DNA from 4 places in the Bacillus sp. FJAT-42376 genome. Region 1 is predicted to be linked to each of the others. Evidence: riboswitches for the same ligand, from Rfam matches in the RefSeq annotation. Region 1 holds a riboswitch; each other region holds the start of a gene.

Region 1 (5,022 bases):
TCTCCCTGAAAATCCGCCAGATTGCAGTAAATGCGTTCCTTTTCAATGATCCCTTCAAGAAGCGGATAAACAAAAAAATCAATGCCTCCGCTCACAATGTACAGATCGATCCCCTGTTCTTCTGTATAAGCTGCAAATTCAGCAAATCCTTCCCGGATTTCTGCCTTACTTAAAATATAGCGGATAATATCATCTCTTTTGGATGAGGGGAGGAGAGAAAACATTTTCCCTACACCCTCTTTGACAGAGATGGATCTATCCAGTACTTGATCTTTAAGACCTGCCCACTCAGGAGGAGCGAACCTTTTCATAATTTCAATAATGTTATCGCTGTTGGTGATGGTGCCATCGAAGTCGCAAAAAATAATCGGCTTCATTTCGCTGCTGCCTCATATTGTCCCCATAGCTCAAGGGCTTTTCTCAAGTGCTCATCTGTTTTGGCTTTTTCATCGAGCGGGATGCCTTCAAGAACAGCATCCACTGCCGAGCGGAAAGCCGCAGCGCCGCCTTTCGCTCCATTTGGATGACCGTGGATCCCTCCTCCTGCATTAATAATGCTGTCGAGCCCGAAGTCCTTTATGAGTACCGGCACCATTCCTGGATGGATTCCTGCAGAAGGGACAGGGAAAACCTCTTGATGCAGCCCTTCCGTCGTGCATGCTTCTGCTATTCCGAGCGCTTCCCCTTTTTCTAAGGCAACACTGCCATACGGAGAAGGGAAGAGCGAAAAGTCCGCTCCTGCAAGACGGGTCAGTTTTCCAAGAATCAGAGAATAAGAGAATCCGTAGACAGATGATGAGGCAAGCGCACCGCTCACTGCCGGATGAGCCATTATCGGCACCGGGATTTGATCATCTTCGGCAAGCGCCTGCAGGACATCGAGACCATATGCATGGACGTTAAACAGCAATGCCGTTGCGCCGGCCTCCGCTGCATATCTTGCTTTGTCCCGGAGTTCAAACGTTCTTCCCGTGAGATTGACTGCATAAAGAGAATGTTTGCCCGTTTCTTCTCTCAGCTGATCGATTATGCGGCGCCCCCGCTCTACCCGTTTAGAGAATGGCGTAAGCGGATTGTCAAAAAGGATTTCATCATCTTTGACTAAGTCCATTCCTCCCGCAAGCTGATCATAGAGCTGCTTTTCCAGATAATCGAGATCCTTGCCGATGACTCCTTTAAAAATACTCATCAGCAGCGGCCGGCCATACACACCAAGCTTCTCTCTTATTCCGCTGATTCCATATTTAGGACCCCGGAATTGTTTGGCCAGAGAATCAGAAAATTCAAGATCTAGAAGCTTCACCTCTCCGTCGAGAGACAATTTTCCGAAGACTGTCGTCAGAACAGCCGGCAGGTCCGGACTGAAATTGGCGGAAGGATAAACAATTTTAACGAGGCCTCTCGTTCTTTTTTCTCCAAAATAGGCATTCACACCCGGATCCTCTTCTAATTCTTTGACGGAAAGGACCGTCCCTTTATGCTTTTTGAGCTGTTCTTTCTCAAGGTCAGGAAGATCTGTCCAGGACCCGATTGTCAGTCCAAGCGCGATTCCTTCCGCTTTTTTTTCCAAGCTGCCTTTACGGTCATGGATTAGATAGGTTGCTGTCACTTGACTCAATTTCATTCCCCCGCTTTAAACCAAATTAAAAAGCCTCTTCCCAGGTGAGAGAAGAGGCTGTGCATAGCAATGCTGCAGTACCTTATCTCTCAGCTTTCCGCTGCAAGAATTAGCACCGTGCCCGAACGGATCCGTTCGGGTCGGTTGCCGGGCTTCATAGGGCCAGTCCCTCCGCCTGCTCTTGATAAGTACGTTATAGACCTGATAGGTTCATCAGGTTAAATTTTCAATTAATTTGGATTATTACAGGAATTCGATGCAATGTCAACCCATTTTGCAAAAAACTTTCACTCTGCTAAAGCAAAAAAACCAAGTTTTGATATTCTCTCTGCCGCTTCTTCAATCCTTTTTTCTTCTGTCAGCAGACCCACTCTCAAGTACCCTTCTCCATATTGGCCGAACCCGTTTCCAGGGGCTGTCACAACCGATGCCTTTTCAAGTAGAATGTCGGCAAATTCCTGGGACGTATACCCTTCAGGTACTTTCAGCCAGGCGAAAAAACTTCCTTTCGGTGCCTGAATCTCCCAGCCGATACTTCTGAATGCCCGGACGAGCGTGTTCCTTCGGTTTTCATACATCTCAACGAGCCCGCTTATGCTTTCCCGCCCGTTCAGCAGCGCTGCCGCAGCGGCATCCTGAACCGCGCCAAACACGCTCACGTACATATGGTCCTGAAACAGATTAATCGCCTCAATAACAGATCGATTACCTGCAGCAAAGGCCACTCTCCAGCCCGCCATGTTGAACGTTTTGGACAGGGTATACATTTCAATTCCCACTTCTTTTGCACCCGGAGTCTGCAGAAAGCTCAGGGGCTTTTCCCCGTCAAAGCCAATCGCACCGTAGGCAAAATCATGGATTGTACAAATATGATGCTTACGGGCTAATCGGACCGTCTCTTCAAAAAATTCCTCTGTTGCCGCTGCCCCTGTAGGGTTGTTCGGGTAATTCAGGAACATAAGCTTTGCTTCATCCAGGACTTCCGGCTGGATGGTTTTATAATCAGGCAAAAAACCGTTCTCTTCAAGCAGCGGCATTGTGTGCATTTCCGCTCCCGCCATTTCCACTCCGGACCAATAGTCGGGGTAGCCGGGATCCGGTACGAGGGCCATATCTCCAGGATTCATCAGGCACTGCGGGAGCTCCACCAGGCCTGCCTTTCCGCCAAACAGGACAGCGATTTCCGTTTCTGGATCAAGGGAAACGCCGTATTCTCTTTGATAGAATGCTGCCGCTGCTTCCTTCAGTGACTGTTTCCCTCTGAAGGGAGAATATTTGTGATTCAGCGGGTCTCCGGCAGCTTTTTGCAGGGCCTCTACAATAAAGGACGGGGTCGGCTGATCCGGGTTCCCCTGTCCAAGGTTAATGATGTCATAGCCTTCTTTTATCTTTTTTGCCGCCTTCAGGGACAGTGCTGCAAAGAACTGTTCTGGCAAACGGCGGAGCAGCCGGGATGGCTCAAATTGGTTCAATTTTTTCACCTTCTCAAAAAATTCTTGAAATTCTAGTCCCAAATCATATAGTGTTAGGTACAAAAAGTAAAGCAAAAATTTACCGATAGAAAGCTGGGACGGGATGACATACACCATTAGCTGTATTCAATACGATATTGCATTCGGAGATCCGGAAGAAAATAAACGGCGTGTTGCCGAAGCACTTGAAGAAGCGCATAAGGCTGGTAAATCAGATTTTATCGTTCTTCCTGAATTATGGGATACCGGGTACGATCTGACAAGACTGGACGAGATTGCTGATGCCGGTGGCCGGGATGCCCATCAATTTCTCTCCTCCCTTTCAAAAAAGTATGGGACGACGCTTGTTGCAGGTTCGATTGCTAAAAAATCCGGCGATGAAGTGACGAACACGATGCTCATTTATGACAAAGAAGGAAATCACATTCATGAATACAGTAAGCTTCATCTATTCAAGCTGATGAACGAGCACCGCTATTTAACGGGCGGAAAAGGAAGCGGCCTTTTTACAGCGGACGGCGTAACCTGTGCGGGCTTCATTTGCTATGACATCCGTTTTCCTGAATGGATGCGCGAGCATGCTGCACAGGGGGCGGAAATATTATTCGTAGCGGCAGAATGGCCTCTTCCGCGTCTTGAACACTGGAGGTCCCTGCTCATTGCAAGAGCCATCGAAAACCAGGCATTTGTTGTAGCATGCAACCGATCCGGATCGGATCCGGAAAACGAATTTGCCGGCCATTCCATTGTCATTGACCCATGGGGCAATATTTTGGCCGAAGCGGGAAAGGAGGCAGAAATTCTGCGGGCTGAAGTGGACTTGGAAGAGATTAAAAAAATCCGCAGCCAAATTCCTGTCTTCCAGGATCGCCGTCCTGAATTTTATCAATCATTTGTAAAAAAGGATTGACAGGTGCATTCTTGTACTGGTAACATTTTCATCAAGTGATTACAAAACAATAAAAACATTCAAAAAATTATAAATGAAACTCTTATCGAGAGTTGGGAGAGGGAATTGGCCCGTTGACCCCAACAGCAACCGACCGTAATACCATTGTGAAATGGGGCGCAAAAGTCAGCGCCGGAGCTATACGCTCCATAAGGCACGGTGCTAAATCCGGCAGAAAGAATCAATCTTTCTGGGAGATAAGAGGTGCGAAGACTGTCTCTTCAAGCCTCTTTCTCAAAAGGAAAGAGGCTTTTTCATTTGTCTTTATCAGGAAATCAGGAGGGAAATTAAGATGGCCATTCCACAATCATCACTTTATGAACCGCTTACTGAGAGCTCTGCTGTCGCACTCGCAGTCAGACTCGGACTATTCGAGGACCAGACAGTCCTTCACTGCGAAGAAATCGGCGACGGCAACCTAAACCTTGTCTTTCATATCACCGATCCCAAATCCGGCAAAGGCGTCATTTTAAAACAGGCGCTTCCCTATGCAAAAGTGATCGGCGAATCATGGCCGCTGACGCTGGACCGGGCACGGATTGAAAGCAGCGCCCTTGTGAAACAGGCAGAGTTCGTACCGGGGCTCGTACCCGAGGTCTTTTATACGGACCAGACGCTGGCAATCACAGTAATGGAAGACCTGTCTCATCTGCAAATCGCGAGAAAAGCGCTGATGGAAAGAAAAAATCTTCCGGCACTGGCAGGGCATATTGGAACGTTTATGGCGAGAACCCTATTTTATACAAGTGATTTTGCATTAAAGCCTCATGTTAAAAAGCAGCTTGTCCAGCAATTCTCGAATCCGGATTTATGCAAAATCACAGAGGATTTTGTCTTTACGGATCCGTTTTTCGACCATGATTCCAATGATTTTGAACCAGAGCTGAAGGAAGCGGCCGAAGCACTTTGGGCAGACACTCACGTGAAGCTAGAGGCCGCGAAGCTGAAGAGGAAGTTCCTGACGGAGGCAGATGCTCTGCTCC
Region 2 (5,022 bases), 140 kb from region 1:
AGGACAATCCCGGATAATAGACTTCCTCCACCGCCGGGTGCCTGGATAAGAATGCAGCCAGTTTATGAGCCGACTCGGTCGATTGCTTCAGCCGTACATGGAGGGTTTTTAAGCCTCTCAGCACAAGCCACGAATCCTGGGCACCGAGAATGGCCCCAAACGAATTCTGCAGTTTGTACAGCTGATTCCCGAGTTCTTCATCATTCACGACTGCAAGTCCCGCGACGACATCACTGTGTCCCGCTAAAAACTTCGTGGCGCTGTGAAGGACAATGTCGACTCCGAGCCCAAGCGGACGCTGCAGAGCAGGGGTTAAAAACGTATTATCCAGGAATGTTAGACAGTCATTTGCTTTCGCAAGCTTAACGATTCCTTGAATATCGGTAATTTTCAGCAAAGGATTGGATGGAGTCTCCATGTATATGACCTTTGTATTCGGACGGATTTTGGATGCCACGTTATGAAGATCCGTCATATCCACAAACGTATACTCAATGCCAAACCGGCTCAGCACCTCTGTGACCATGCGGTACGTTCCTCCGTATACGTCCTCAGTAACCAGAACATGATCCCCTTTTGACAGCAAAAGGAATGCGGTCGAGATTGCGCTCATTCCGGATGAAAAAGCAAATCCCCGCGTACCGCCCTCAAGGTCGGCAATCGCATTTTCAAGCACTTCTCTCGTCGGGTTCCCGGAGCGTGCGTAATCGTATTTACCGAACTGATCAAAATCGGACTGGTGGAAGGTGGATGATAAGTGGACGGGGACACTGACCCCTCCCGTTTCCTTATCTGTCTTATGGCTATTGTGCAGCAGCTTTGTCTGGATGGACCAATCAGTATTGCTCAATTTTTTCCTCCTCCTTCACAGCCTGGAATGCCTGCTTTAAATCGGCTATCAGATCTTCTGCGTGCTCGATTCCGACCGAGAAGCGCAGAAGCCGGTTACAGACACCGTTTGCCGTACGTATTTCTTCCGGTATATCCATATGCGTTTGAGTGGCTGGATACGTCATTAAACTCTCAACCCCGCCTAAACTTTCAGCGAAGGTGATCGTTTTCAACTGTTTCAAAAAAGGATTCACCCATTCCTCTTTCGCGATCCGGAACGACAGCATGCCTCCCCGGCCCGGGTAAAGCACATCGGTTACCTCCGGGGCTTCTTCCAGGAATCCGGCTATTTCAGCTGCATTCTGTTCATGCTGCCTCATCCGAAGCGCGAGCGTTTTTAACCCCCTGATCAATAGCCACGAATCAAACGGTGCGAGAACCGCGCCGATCGCATTATGATGGGAAGCGAGTTCCGCACAAAGCTCCTGCCCTTTCGCTACCACGATCCCGGCAAGGAGATCATTGTGTCCCCCGAGGTATTTAGTCGCACTGTGGATGACAATGTCCGCTCCGCTCTTAATCGGCTGCTGAATAACCGGTGTGTAGAACGTGTTGTCCACGATCAAAAGCAAACCATGGCGCTTCGCTACTTCAGCCACCGCTGCAATGTCTGCCTCCTGCATAAGCGGATTCGTCGGTGTCTCCAGAAAAATCGCTTTTGTATTTGGCAGAATCCGGGCCTCTGTATCCCCCAGGTCAGTAAACGTATCATATTGGAAAGTTAAGCCGTATTTCCGCCATTCCTGTTCAAACAGCCGGTACGTTCCTCCATAAATATCGGAGGAAACAATCAAATCATCTCCGGTTTTAAACAGGGCCATAATCGTTTGGATCGCGCCCATTCCAGAGCTGAAAGCAAAGCCCTGATCTCCCCCTTCAAGGTCAGCCAGTGCTTTCTCGGCAATGGCACGGGTCGGATTGCCGGTCCGGATGTAATCAAAACCGGTCGATTCCCCAATGCCAGCGTGCCGGTAAGCAGTCGTTAAATAGATAGGAGGATTGACAGCGCCCGTGGTCTGTTCACTGCGGTTTCCAATTTGAGCCAGAATCGTTTCTGTATGTTTTGTCATTTTTACACCCTCGTTTCTGAAAAATAGAAATTCAAAAAGCCTTCCTCTAAAATAAGAAGAAGGCTTGTCGCTGAACAGTTCTTCTTCTCATCTCCCAAGCTCGCTTGCTGGATTTAGCACCTTGGCACGCATAAAGCGTTCTGCCGGTTGCTGAGGTTTCGCAGGGCCAGTCCCTCCACCTCTCTGGATAAGAATAAATAATCGGAAATATATGAATTTTGTATAACCTTAACGCAATTCTATGAATTTGACAAGCCTTTCATGCAAACTTTCCCCATTTTCTCCGCAACAGCATTTTTTGCCGAATCATGATAAAATAAGTGGAAGCGAATACAAATTAAAAGCGGAGGGCGCTTGCCCAGCCGTGAGAGACGGTGGAGCTTCTGACCGAAGGGCGCTTTTTGCCCTGACAGAAGAAGCGAAGCGGCCGAACGGCTAGCGCCCGGAGCTAGACGCAAAAACTCAGTACAAACATCTTATCCGTTATACTCCTAAAGCGGAGGCGCTTTTAGGAAGGATGTTCTGCTAAGTGCGCGGCGTCCTGCCGCAACGCAGAACTGACCTGCCTCCTGCAGGCCCCCGACAAGCATAAGACAATCAGCCGGAGAAAGGCGTTTTTCCTTTCGCAGGTTGAGTGGCTTATGACCTCGAGGGGCTAGGCGCCGGAGCTAGACGCAAAAACTTAGTACAAACACTTATCCGTTATACTCCTAAAGCGTAGGGCGCTTGCCCAGCCGTGAAAGACGGTGGAGCTTCTGACAGAAGGGCGCTTTTTGCCCTGACAGAAGAAGCGAAGCGGCCGAACGGCTAGCGGCCGGAGCTAGACGCAAAAACTTAGTACAAACATCTTATCCGTCATATTCCAAATGCGCAGGGCGCTTCTAGTATAGAAGTTCTGCTAAAAGCGCGGCGTCCTGTCCTGCAGCCCCAAAGAAGCAAACGGCCGGAGCCAGGCGCAGAATCGGATTCTAATCATGATCAATCTATTCATCTGGAGGATTTAACTGTGGAGAAGCAAACTGGAGTCGTTAAAGAATCGTCTTTTTTCTCAGAAGCATTGAACGAAGAATTGACTGTCCTTACATACTTGCCGAAAAACTACTCCCCGCTGTATAAATACAGCTTGCTCATTGCGCAGGATGGACAGGATTATTTCAGGCTCGGGCGCATTGCCCGGCAATATGAAGCACTGCTTGAAAACGGCGATGCGGAAAACCTGATCATTGTCGGAATTCCATATCAGAATGTTCAGGACCGGCGGGCTAAGTACCATCCGGACGGAGAAAAGTTCTCTGCCTATAAACGCTTTCTTGCCCATGAACTTGTCCCTTTTCTAGACAGAGAGTTTCCAACTTACCAGGTTGGACAGGGGCGGGCGCTGATCGGGGATTCTCTCGCAGCGACCATTGGTTTTATGACAGCCCTCGACTATCCGAGTATATTTGGTAAAATAATTATGCAGTCACCTTATGTAGATGATCAAGTGCTCAAGGCGGCCGAGGCAGCTGCAAGTGCTGATATGACCATCTATCATCAGATCGGCAAAAAAGAAACAGAAGTCAAAACGACTGCGGGCAAGGTGGAGAATTTCATCGAACCCAATCGCTTATTGCAAAAAGCGATCGAAAAAAAAGGATTTCCCTACACATATGAAGAATTTGATGGGGACCACACATGGACACATTGGCAGCCTTTGCTTCCAAAGGCGCTTAAAGCCATGTTTTAATTAAATCATCCTTACTACTGGAGGGAACCTAAATGAAATATGGAATTGTCTTATTCCCGGCTAAAAAACTTCAAGATCTGGCGAATTCCTATCGAAAACGCTATGACCCTCACTATGCACTCATTCCGCCGCATTTGACGCTTAAGGCTCCGTTTGAAGCGTCGGATGAAGAAATTAAGGCGATTTCCAAAGAACTACGATCTCTTGCCAACGGCCACAGTCCGATTAAGCTGGAAGTGCAGAAAATCAGTTCTTTTTCACCGGTTAACAATGTTATTTACCTGAAGGTAGAGCCAACAGATGAACTGATGGACCTTCACGCCGCGCTGCATTCCGGTTCCCTTGATTCCAAGCCTGAGTATTCTTTTGTCCCTCACATTACGATTGGCCAAAAGCTTTCCGATGCGGAGATGGCGGATGTTTTAGGACAGCTGAAAATGCAGGAAAATCATCACATCGAACTGATTGACCGTTTCCATCTGCTGTACCAGCTTGAAAACGGTGCCTGGACGGTTTATGAAACGTTTATCCTTGAAAAAGGAGAACTCTAATGCACGCAAAAGTTGTCCAAACGGAAAAAGAAATGCAGGATGCCTTCTCAATCCGGATGAAGGTATTTGTAGAAGAACAGCAAGTGCCTGCAGAGGAAGAAGTGGACGAAAATGAAGAAACATCGGTCCATGTCGTTCTATACGACGAAAGCGAGCCGGTCGGCACAGGCAGAATTCGTGAAGTAGACGGATACGGCAAGCTTGAACGCATCTGCATCCTCCCTTCCCACCGAGGAAAAGGCGCAGGCAGTCTGATTATGAAGGAGCTTGAAATTGTTGCTGCTCCCAACATTGAGAAATTCAAACTGAATGCCCAGACGCAAGCCATACCTTTTTACGAAAAGCTTGGGTATGATGTCCGTTCCGGAGTTTTTATGGACGCCGGCATCCCCCATGTGACGATGATTAAGAGCCGTACATAACAGACAGCGACACGCTGTCTGTTTTTCTTTGATTGAAAACCTTTTTTCGTGTGCAACCTATAAAGGGTGATGACAATGGATATGTACCGGATCACGGCCGAGCTGGTCGTTGGCTTTTTTGGATTGTTTGTAATGTCCAGACTGCTTGGAAAAACTCAAATTACACAAATAACCACGTTTGACTTTATATCTGCCCTTGTATTAGGCGAACTGGTGGGAAACGCAGTCTATGATGATGAAATTGGACTTATTGATATTATATTTGCCATTTTTGTCTGGGGTCTCTTAATTTTCGTTATAGAATGGCTGACCCAGAAATCGAATAAAGCAAGGATAATCATGGAAGGAAGTCCGACCATCAT
Region 3 (5,022 bases), 120 kb from region 1:
CTTTAGGGACTGCTTTGGTGCGTAAGGTTAATCCTGATACCTGAACCGCTCTCTGAATCGCTTTCCCTTTTTCCGCAGCGTAAAAATTTCCTTCGTTATCCTTTTTGACGGAAACGCCCTGATCAATAAGAGAGTTCACAAGGCGGACCGCATTTACAGATGTATTCGGAATGGAGTAGGGTCCTTTGCCAATGAGTTTTCCGCGGACATTTTCCTCCCGAACTTCTTTCGTTTGGACGTTCACATCCTCCTGGCTTTTGATGGCATCAAAGCCCCAAAGCTCAGAGAGATTCCAGGCGGAAATGTCGTACATAGCGTCAATATCGTTTGTAATGTCTTCACCGTCCCATAAGAACGCATTAGCCAAGCCGGCCTTTGCCTGGTTAAGATCCACAATATACGTTCCTTTTTCATAGCGCTTTCCATCTGCGCGAAATGGCTTAGCCGCCTGCTCCACTTTCACATCATTTTTAAGTAAGTGCTGGACAACCTTTTGCACCGCGCTGTTATCCTTTTTATTTTCCGGGATGATGTAGCTGTCAGGATAAAAGCCATCTTTATTGTTCGGATGCTCCCCCTTGACTCCGCGGTCAAACACTTCAAGCTGGTCTTGAAGCATGGCCTGTTTATTCTGTAAAGCGAACTCCAGGGCCCCATTCACAGCATCGACCTGCCATTTCACTCCGTCCCAGTCATTTGTCGGTGCTTCCAATGTATAGCCCAGGCCGCCATGAAGCATAGCATAAGCCGGGGTGTAAATAGGAGGGTAGACATCCCAGCCGGATTTTGAATCTCTTAATGGGATGTGAGTGCCTTCCAGTGTTTTGTACAATTCGGTCTCATAGTGATCTCTTTCGCTGACAATATTCGATTCCATCGCTTCTGCCTGCTGATTCATCCACTTATAAAGCAAATCGTATTCGTAATTCGGGTTATGAGGGGGTGTACCCGGAAGAATCAATCCCGGATGCTTTGCTTCCCCGCGTTGCCTGACATAACCGTGAAGATCAAGAAGAACGAGAGGGTTGAGCTCGGCGATTTGCTTAACGGCCGCTTCCGTTTCAGGCTGGGACTGGGTCACGAAATCACGGTTCAGATCAATTCCGTTTCCGTTAAAGCGGGTAGCATCGACACGTCCGTCAGGATTCGCGTCCACATTGATAATCAGTGTGAAGTTCTTCAGTATCTCCTTAGTTTCCTGATCATTCTTAAATCCATACCGTTCAATTAACCGGAGCGCTGCATCTGTTCCGACAAATTCGGTTCCATGAATGGAGGCATGAATCAAAATCGGGGGCTTAATATCCGGATTGGCTTTCAGGTAGCGCTGCGCTTTTTCCGGATTTTCTCTCATGAGTTTCCGCAATCCCTTGTACTTAAGTTCACTCTGCTTAGACTTGCTGTCTGAAATGGTGACCGTGTACAAATTTTTGCCGGTGGAAGATTTTCCTGTAATGTCCAATTGAACTCGGCTGCTTTGCTTTTCATAGGACTCCAGTTTGCTTCTAAGAGCATCATACGTTATGTAGTCATATTGTTCTGAATTGAAAAGACTCTGCTTTCGTTCAGTCTCCCCGGCCAGTGCTTGAGCGGGAAGAAGACTTCCCAGTAGACTTGCGCTCAGTAAAACGGATAAAATCGGCTTCTTCTTCATTTCTTTCCTCCTAAAATTTTTACAACACAGAAAAGCCTCTTTCCGGATAAGAAAGAGGCTTTGCACACAAAGGGATCCCTCTCTCTTATCTGTCAGCGTAATCGCTGCAAGAATTAGCACCGTATTGACCATGGTCAACCGGTTGCCGGGCTTCATAGGGCTTGTCCCTCCGCCTGCTCTTGATAAAAGAGTTTTCGTATTGAATTAGTTTGAATTATAGAGGATTTTAACAGCGCGTCAATATGAAAATAGGAAAATGATTCTTTGTGTTTAGGAGAAAATGGTAAAATAGGAACAGGTTATGGAGAAGGAAGATTACATGAATACAATCTTTAGTTTTATTTTACCCCCTCAACTTAATGATTGTTACTAGCTATATAACATTGAAAATTGAAGTGAAATATTGTTTCCTTCCGGCTTTGATTCTTCCTGCTGCCGTTTTTTCTAAATTTAGAAGGATTCGGGCCGGTCCTATCCAGCAAATACTTTTCTAGTGCTCTTTTACTTGGAGCAATCGTAAATGGAATGACGGCTCTAATCATGAGGAAAAGCTGAAATCGTATCGAGTAGTGCCCTTTACAAAAGAATATATTGCCCGATCAGCAGGAATACCCTTAATATGGAAAGGTGAAGTGAACGAATGAAGATAGGAGAATCCCATGATAATAAAGAATCGGTTATTTGAGGTGAAAGGCCTTACCTATTCAATCAGGTCTGCTATGCATGAAGATGCTGGGATGCTCTCCAAGGTAAGAGTCCGCATTGATGGAGAAACAGAAAATATGGATAGGGAACAGGGAGAGGGATTGATCGACGAAGCAGGCTTTGAACGGCTGATTAAGAATGATACGGAAATGCCCGGCCATTTGTTTTTAGTGGCCGAGGTGGAGGGGGAGATTGTCGGATTTTCAAGGTGTGAAGGAAATCAGCTGAAAAGATCCTCACACAAAGCAGAATTCGGAGTGGGCGTGCTGAAGGACTTCTGGGGGTACGGGATTGGCGTGAATCTATTAAAAGAATCGATTGCCTGGGCCGACTCCAATGGGATCAAGAAAATGAACTTAAATGTACTGGAAACGAATGACCGGGCGATAAAGATTTACAGCAGTCTCGGATTTGAAACAGAAGGTGTTTTAAAAAAGGATAAGCTTTTATCAGACGGCAAATTCTACAGCACCATCCTTATGGGAAGATGGAATGGGTCATAATCCAAAACAGGGAGATTAATAGAAATATGTCCAATATAACGATCAAAAGAGCTTCCCTATCGGACGCTGAAACGCTGACAAACATCATGAAGGCAACCTTTGATGCAGAAGCAAAGAGGTGGCTGAGGGAAGAGGAACCTATCATAGATTACAATATTCAGCCGCCGGGATATCAATCCATACATATGACTGAATACAGTATCCGTGAGTTAGTCTATTACAAAATCCTCGCAGATGAAATGATAGCAGGCGGATTGATTATGACAATCGCAGGCGATTTGCACGCGAGAATTGACCGTATTTTTGTAAGCACTTCCTTGCAGGGGAGGGGAATCGGATCGATTGCTCTTAAATTGGCCGAAGAGGCGTACCCGCAGGTATCTTCCTGGGAGCTGGAAACATCCAGCAGGCAGCTGAATAATCATTATTTTTATGAAAAAGCGGGTTTTGAAAGAGCGTATGAATCTGAGGATGAATTCTGTTATGAAAAACGGAAGGAGTCATCTAATCATTCGAAAGCCACTCAAAATCAGGATCTGTCAGGAACACATTATGAAAGCTGCGGGATGGACGAAAGTGATTTCTTTAAGGTGAATTTAGCCGGCAGCTCCGTCAGCAACAGCAATGTGATGAACACTCATTTCAGTAATTGCAATTTGAGCCAGTCCAGGTTTCAAAACATTAATTTCAGAAACAGCCTGCTCGCAGATTTAAATTTGTCCGGCAGCCGGATCGACCATGTAACGATGGGCGGGGTTCAGTTTAAGGATACGAGCCTTGAAGAGAATCAGCAGCCTGTCACATTTGAACGATGTGACCTGAAAGGCAGCCGCTTTATGGAGTGCAATCTGCAGGAGGTGGAGATTCAGCAAAGCGATTTGGAAGGTATGAGGATCAATGGGATTTCGGTGAAGGAATTGTTTGATGTGTATGAAAAGGCTGTAAAACACACCTGATTTGGGGTGTGTTTTTTTGTGGAGGGAATGGCGTTGCACTGACCCCCGCTCCTCTACCGTACTAAACCTCCGTCCCCGCTCTCTGCAAGCTCTTGTCCACCATCCTTTTAGCACAGTTTTCCTCTGACCCCCGATACGGTGCTGTATTGGGGGTCAGTGCAAACCAAACCGATAATGGAACAATCGCCCCAATCGCCCACCCCGCCCAATCACTCCAAACAGCTCCACCCCTCATCACCTTCCCTCCCCAACAAACGTCTCCCGAAACCTTACCGCTTTCTTCGTTAATGACCGGTCCTTCAGCCAAATCAGCGCACAATCGGAAAGAATGGCCGCATCCTGTATACGGACGGCTTTTAGTCCGGAATTTGGGAATGCGAGCAACGCAGATTCAGGAAGCATGGCGGCGCCGACTCCTTCGCGGACTAAGGACATCAGCATGGCCGCGTCCGGGCATTGGCAGACAATTTGAGGGGTCAAGCCTTTCTTGTGAAAGGCATTCAGCACGAGCTCATACAATCCGATGCCGCTGACCCGGTGGAGCAGAAGGAGAGGGAGGTCTGACAAATCTTTCATACAAATGGTGCTTTCTATGGGCCAGTGGTCAGGTACGATCGCTGCAAACGGATCTTTGGATAGCGGGAGATGATGAAAGTCATGTAAATCGAGCGGCATGCGGATCAGAGCAAGTTCGATTTGCCGGCTGCGGACGTCCTCTGCCAGCCGGAAGGAGTCTCCTTCGTGCAGGCGGAACGAGACGTTTGGATATTGTTCCCGGAAGAAGCGGATCCGCTCGGGGATATAGGAAAAGCATGTTTTCACAGAGCCGATTGACAGAAGTCCGGTCAGGCCTTCTCCGGCTTCCTTTACCTCAGAGACAGCCGCCTCCATTTGGAGGAGAAGCGAGCGGGCCCGTTCGTAAAGGATGGTTCCGGCATCAGTTAGCTCCATTTTTTTACCGTTCCGCTCCAGCAGCAGCACGCCGAGCTCCTCTTCAAGGGATTTGAGCTGATAGCTTAACGGTGGCTGGGCCATGTGCAGTTTTTTGGCTGCGCGTGTCACCTGTCCTTCTTCCGCGATGGTACAGAAATAGCGGAGCTGTTTAATGTCCAACGGGCTCACCCTTCCATACTTTTTTTGTATCGAATGCCTAGTTTTTATGTATTTTCCATCTATAGTAGCACATGATAGATTGGATTTGTAA
Region 4 (5,022 bases), 1.6 Mb from region 1:
GTCGAAATTTGGGGAATCGATAATAAAATGGGAGTTTTCGATTATATATTGGAAATATCGATCATATATGTAGATTTTCGATAATAAATCCATGAACCGCTAACCAAACTGAATCACAAACTGCCGCTCTCTCTGCAGAATACACTTGATTGGTAAAAAATAACAAAAATGACCTACCCTTTAGGCAGGTCAAGTGCTTGGTATGCTAACTGATACTTTCCGCCTTCAGCCACTTCTGAATGATAAAGTGCTTTGAGGGCGAAATTTTTCTCCAGGTCATGTTCTTCCATCATTTCTTTTAAGCGGTGCTGCAGTTCTTTGTTGTCTTTTACCAGCTGTTTCATTTGGCCTTTGAAGTATTTCACTGGACATAGCTCCTTCGAGAATTGGATTCTCCAAGTATATCATGCCCGCTCCAGCCCTTTCTCAGCTGCCCGCCACTTTTCCGAAAGTCTTTCAATATGCTGCGGGCCTGTCCGGCAGCAACCGCCTATCAGCCGGGCCCCGGCACGATACCAGTCTTTTGATTCATGATCCAGTTCATGATCGGATTCATGCCCATGCCACGTTTTTGTGGCGGCATCATATGCTTCTCCTGAGTTCGGATAGACAATTACCGGTTTTTCGGTCTGGGCGCTGAGTCTTTTAACGGATTCCGCAATAAGAGAAGCCGGAGCACAATTGATTCCGATCGCGGCAATTTGGCTGTTTCCTTCCAATAGCTCTGCACATTTCTCAAGCGGTGTGCCGTCACTGATTTGCGCATCATTTTTTAAGGAAAAAGACAGCCATGCATAAGTTTCCGGGAATTCTTTTACAAGCGAGGCTAAAACTCTTGCTTCCTGAAGGGAAGGAATGGTTTCAATGGCCAGCACATCCGCACCCGCTTCTATTAAGGCTGCCATTCTAAGACGGTGAAAAGCAGCCAGCACTTCATCGGTCACACCATAGTTTCCTCTATACTCTGATCCATCAGCAAGATAGGCTCCATAAGGGCCAATCGATGCTGCAACAAGCGGTTTAGGACGGTTCGCCTGCTCTTTTCCCTCCCAAAAATCGTCTCTTGCCTTCTTAGCGAGCTGCACTGTTTTTTTGATAAGATTCAGTGCCTCCGCTTCTTCCATTCCCCGTTTTGAAAATCCATCGACCGTCGCCTGGTAGCTTGCCGTAATCGCGCAGTCAGCTCCGGCACGGAAATAATCTGTATGAACCTGATAAATCAATTCAGGATTTTCGAGCAGCACTTTTGCCGACCACAGGGGATCATCTAAATGACAGCCATGCCGCTCGAGCTCTGTAGCAAGAGCGCCATCAAGAATCATGATGGGATAGGCAGCTAAAATCTCTTCAATTGGATTGAGTTTTTTCGGCATAAACTTCGCCCCTTTTCTTCATAGTCTGAGTTACATAATAGCTTCCGTAGCAAAACAGGATAAAGGGAATGCCGCAATAGAGGGCAATCCTCTGTGTCGGATCAAAGGCGATTCCGATCAGTGACGCGAGACAAAGGACGAAAGATGCAATCGGCACGAATGGATATAGCGGTGTCCGGTATCCCAGGTCCTCTACCGATTTCCCCTGCCTGATATATTGCCTTCTAAAGAAAAATTGAGACGCGCTGATGCTCATCCAAACCGCGACGACAGCCAGCCCTGAAATCGAAACAAGGACGATGTAGACCGTGTCCGGAGCGATGACACTCGACAGCAGGGCCAAGCCGCCTCCGGCCATGCTGAGAAAAAGAGCATTTAACGGCACGCCGCGCTTCGTTACTTTTGCAAAAACAGGAGAGATCGTTTTCTTATCCGCAAGGGACCAGAGCATTCTGGACGCCGCATACAAACCAGAGTTGGCGGCGGATAAAATGGCGGTCAGGATAACAAAATTCATCACTTCCGCAGCATAAGGAATTCCGATTCTCTCGAAAACCGCCACAAACGGGCTTTTCAGCACACCGGCATCCGAGGAAGGCAGCAGAGCAGACAGGACAACAATCGTTCCAACGAAAAAAATAATCAATCGCCACACCGTTGTCCGTATCGCCTTAGGTATGGTTTTTTCCGGATTCTCCGTTTCTCCGGCAGCGATGCCGATCAGTTCTGTCCCTGAATAGGCAAAATTCACGGCAAGCATCGTCATCAGAACGGCAAACGCTCCATTTGGGAACAAGCCTTCATTTGTGAAGTTTGACAGGAAAGGAGCAGGTTCAGAATCAGCCAGAGGAAGAATCCCGATCATGGCAGCTCCGCCCAAGATGATGAAGATGACGATCGCTGCCACCTTCACAGAAGAGAACCAGAACTCTGATTCTGCAAAAAATTTAACGGTCACCGCATTTAAAACAAAGATTAAAACCGCAAACAGCGCACTCCATATCCAGACATTGACGGATGGAAACCACCTTTGCATCAGCAGCCCGGCCGCTGTAAACTCCGATCCGAGCGCAACCGTCCACGTCAGCCAGTACAGCCAGGCAACCGTGTAGCCTGTTCCAGGCCCAATGTATTTAGCAGCATAGCTGTGAAAAGCCCCTGTTTCAGGCATATGTACCGATAGCTCTCCCAGACAAAGCATAACAAGGTAAACGACCACCGCTCCAACAAGGTAGGAAAGAAGCGTTCCTAATGGACCTGCCTGCTGAATGGTATAGCCTGTACTCAGGAATAATCCGGTCCCGATTACACCTCCGAGTGAAAGCATAATCAGATGTCTTGATTGCATTTTCCGCTGAAATCCAGTCTCTCTCTCCATCTTGACTCTCCTTTGTTTCACACCCAGAAAAATGAAAAACGCACCCTTTTTGCAAAGAGTGCGTAACTGACAAATAAAAGAACAAGCTTATCTATCAGGTTATTCACCCGCTGGAATTAGCACAGTGTCTGTACAGACCTGCTGCTGAGGCTTCAAAGGGCCAGTCCCTCCACCTCTCTGGATAAGAAATTATTTTTTTATAACACTATCAATCTATCAGAAGATTGTCAACATTTCTTTAATAGATATGTTTATGACTTAAATGAAACCACGAAACAGAAAACGGTTACATAAAAACAAGGAGGATGAGCAATGGCAAACAAGCTGAACGCTAACCAGAAGCTTTATGTAATGGACAATGGATGCATGAAAATGTCTTTGGAAGGAGTGATTGCGGAGGCGAAACAGTCTGTTTAGAAAAAAACAAGCAGATGACTTGATCATCTGCTTGTTTTCCCTTTCCAGAATAGATTTTCAGGAAAGGTGCCGCCCTTCACAAAAGACCGGTTTTCATTTTTTCATTATTTCTATTTCACGATTCCAGTTAGAATCAAATCCCACACCATGCGGAATTCCTCCATAATATCAGGAGATCCCCATTCTTTTGCATGCGCAGGGTGGTGGAACTTAGCAGTCGCGAAAAAGACCCCTTTAGCAGCCGCTTCCGGATCCAATGACTCGAACTCGCCGTTTGCGGTTCCTTCTTGAATGATCGGAATAATCTGGCCAATCAGCTCTTCAATATGAGCGCCGATTACATCTACGGACTCCTCAGCAAGAGACGTATACATCGCAAAAAGCTCAGGATCCTCCTTTACAAGGGAATGCTTGATGCTGATTAGCGTTTCCACCCATCTATAAAGCCGGTCTGCAGACGAGCATTCTTCCTTAAACACACTTTCAAGGGGCTGGATGATGCTGTGGAGCCATCTTTCTGCTACCGCCTCCTTCAAAGAATCCTTGCTTGGATAATGACGGTAAATGGTTCCGTGGCTAATATTCAGGACCCGCGCCACATCCACCACACTCGTTTTCTCCGGACCAAAACGGCGCAGTACTTGTTCGGCCGCATCTAAAATCATTTCCTTTGTTAATGGCTCTGCCATTCTTTATTCAACCCCCAGCGTCCCCATTTGTTCAGCGGCATAGCGTGTTCCGGCCACATCTTCAGCCGGAACCGCCTCTTCGATTCCGGCAAGTTCCGCTTCAGTGAGCTTAAGATTCAAGGCGCCAAATGCATCTTGAAGCTGGGAACGTTTACGGGCACCGATCAGCGGCATAACATCCTCACCTTTAGAAAGAACCCATGCAATTGCAAGCTGTGCCACATTTGCTTGTTTTTCTTCCGCAATTTTGCGCAGTTTTTCTACGAGAGCGAGGTTCTTATCCAGGTTTTCTCCCATGAAGCGCGGAGCAAAAGAACGGAAATCGGGAGCGCCTTGACGGTCCTTGGACCACTTGCCGCTCAGCAATCCGCGTGAAAGCACACCGTAGGCAGACAGGCTGATCCCGAGTTCCCTTAGTGTCGGCAGGATTTCTGTTTCAATCCCACGGCTGAATAGAGAATATTCAATTTGAAGCCAACTGATCGGATGAACCTTGTGAGCCCGGCGAATGGTGTCAGCATTCGCTTCAGAAAGTCCGATGTGCTTTACATAGCCCGCTTTTACCATATCTGCAATAGCCCCGACTGTTTCCTCAATCGGTACACTTGGATCAACGCGTGCCGGCTGATACAAATCAATGTAGTCCGTACCCAGCTTCTGAAGGGTTTGTGCCAAGTTATTTTTAATTGCCTCCGGTCGGTTATTCATTCCAATCCAGCCGCCATCCGGGGATCTCAGCACCCCCGTTTTTACAGCAATGAATGCATTCTCCCGATTTCTCCCCTGCAAAGCTTCCCGAAGCAAAAGCTCGTTATGGCCGGTTCCATAGAAATCCCCTGTGTCAAAAAGAGTGATGCCTCTTTCCAGCGCTTCATGAATGGTCGCGATGCTTTCCTTTCTGTCCGCTGCGCCATACAGGTCTGACATGCCCATTAAACCAAGACCGATTCTTGAAATAGAAGAGTCACCCATTTTCATATTGTCCATCATCAAATAGAACCTCCTGCTCGTTAATAAAACAATCATAGCAAAATTAAAAACAAATAACAATTTTTATTTTTTGTCATTTGATATTAGACAGGTATCCTCTCTATTTTTCCTCCTATGATACAATTATTGTAAAAGTCTACTGAAAGTGTGGTGATTCTTTTGTTTAAAGTTCTAT

Evidence for each region. Region 1 has a riboswitch for S-adenosylmethionine ahead of mtnW (2,3-diketo-5-methylthiopentyl-1-phosphate enolase). Riboswitches for the same ligand answer to the same signal wherever they lie in the genome.
Region 2: another riboswitch for S-adenosylmethionine. It lies ahead of CEF21_RS08795 (methionine biosynthesis PLP-dependent protein); the one in region 1 lies ahead of mtnW (2,3-diketo-5-methylthiopentyl-1-phosphate enolase).
Region 3: another riboswitch for S-adenosylmethionine. It lies ahead of CEF21_RS08860 (M14 family zinc carboxypeptidase); the one in region 1 lies ahead of mtnW (2,3-diketo-5-methylthiopentyl-1-phosphate enolase).
Region 4: another riboswitch for S-adenosylmethionine. It lies ahead of mmuP (S-methylmethionine permease); the one in region 1 lies ahead of mtnW (2,3-diketo-5-methylthiopentyl-1-phosphate enolase).

Annotation. Positions count from the first base shown of each region.
Region 1 is NZ_CP033906.1:1,871,162-1,876,183, reverse strand. It holds gene CEF21_RS09460 (2-hydroxy-3-keto-5-methylthiopentenyl-1-phosphate phosphatase) at 1-377, opposite strand, end outside; gene mtnW (2,3-diketo-5-methylthiopentyl-1-phosphate enolase) at 374-1,618, opposite strand; SAM riboswitch class I at 1,698-1,809, opposite strand; gene CEF21_RS09450 (pyridoxal phosphate-dependent aminotransferase) at 1,906-3,090, opposite strand; gene CEF21_RS09445 (carbon-nitrogen family hydrolase) at 3,194-4,000, shown strand; SAM riboswitch class I at 4,080-4,243, shown strand; gene mtnK (S-methyl-5-thioribose kinase) at 4,332-5,022, shown strand, end outside.
Region 2 is NZ_CP033906.1:1,734,386-1,739,407, reverse strand. It holds gene metC (cystathionine beta-lyase) at 1-850, opposite strand, end outside; gene CEF21_RS08795 (methionine biosynthesis PLP-dependent protein) at 837-1,961, opposite strand; SAM riboswitch class I at 2,046-2,155, opposite strand; gene CEF21_RS08790 (alpha/beta hydrolase) at 2,968-3,687, shown strand; gene CEF21_RS08785 (YjcG family protein) at 3,720-4,238, shown strand; gene CEF21_RS08780 (GNAT family N-acetyltransferase) at 4,238-4,660, shown strand; gene CEF21_RS08775 (DUF421 domain-containing protein) at 4,736-5,022, shown strand, end outside.
Region 3 is NZ_CP033906.1:1,748,590-1,753,611, forward strand. It holds gene CEF21_RS08860 (M14 family zinc carboxypeptidase) at 1-1,654, opposite strand, end outside; SAM riboswitch class I at 1,737-1,843, opposite strand; gene CEF21_RS08865 (GNAT family N-acetyltransferase) at 2,314-2,862, shown strand; gene CEF21_RS08870 (GNAT family N-acetyltransferase) at 2,889-3,818, shown strand; gene CEF21_RS21240 (hypothetical protein) at 3,880-4,053, opposite strand; gene CEF21_RS08875 (LysR family transcriptional regulator) at 4,053-4,931, opposite strand.
Region 4 is NZ_CP033906.1:222,924-227,945, forward strand. It holds gene CEF21_RS01050 (hypothetical protein) at 174-365, opposite strand; gene mmuM (homocysteine S-methyltransferase) at 405-1,373, opposite strand; gene mmuP (S-methylmethionine permease) at 1,348-2,751, opposite strand; SAM riboswitch class I at 2,836-2,939, opposite strand; gene CEF21_RS01065 (TetR/AcrR family transcriptional regulator) at 3,279-3,857, opposite strand; gene CEF21_RS01070 (aldo/keto reductase) at 3,861-4,847, opposite strand; gene CEF21_RS01075 (response regulator transcription factor) at 5,007-5,022, shown strand, end outside.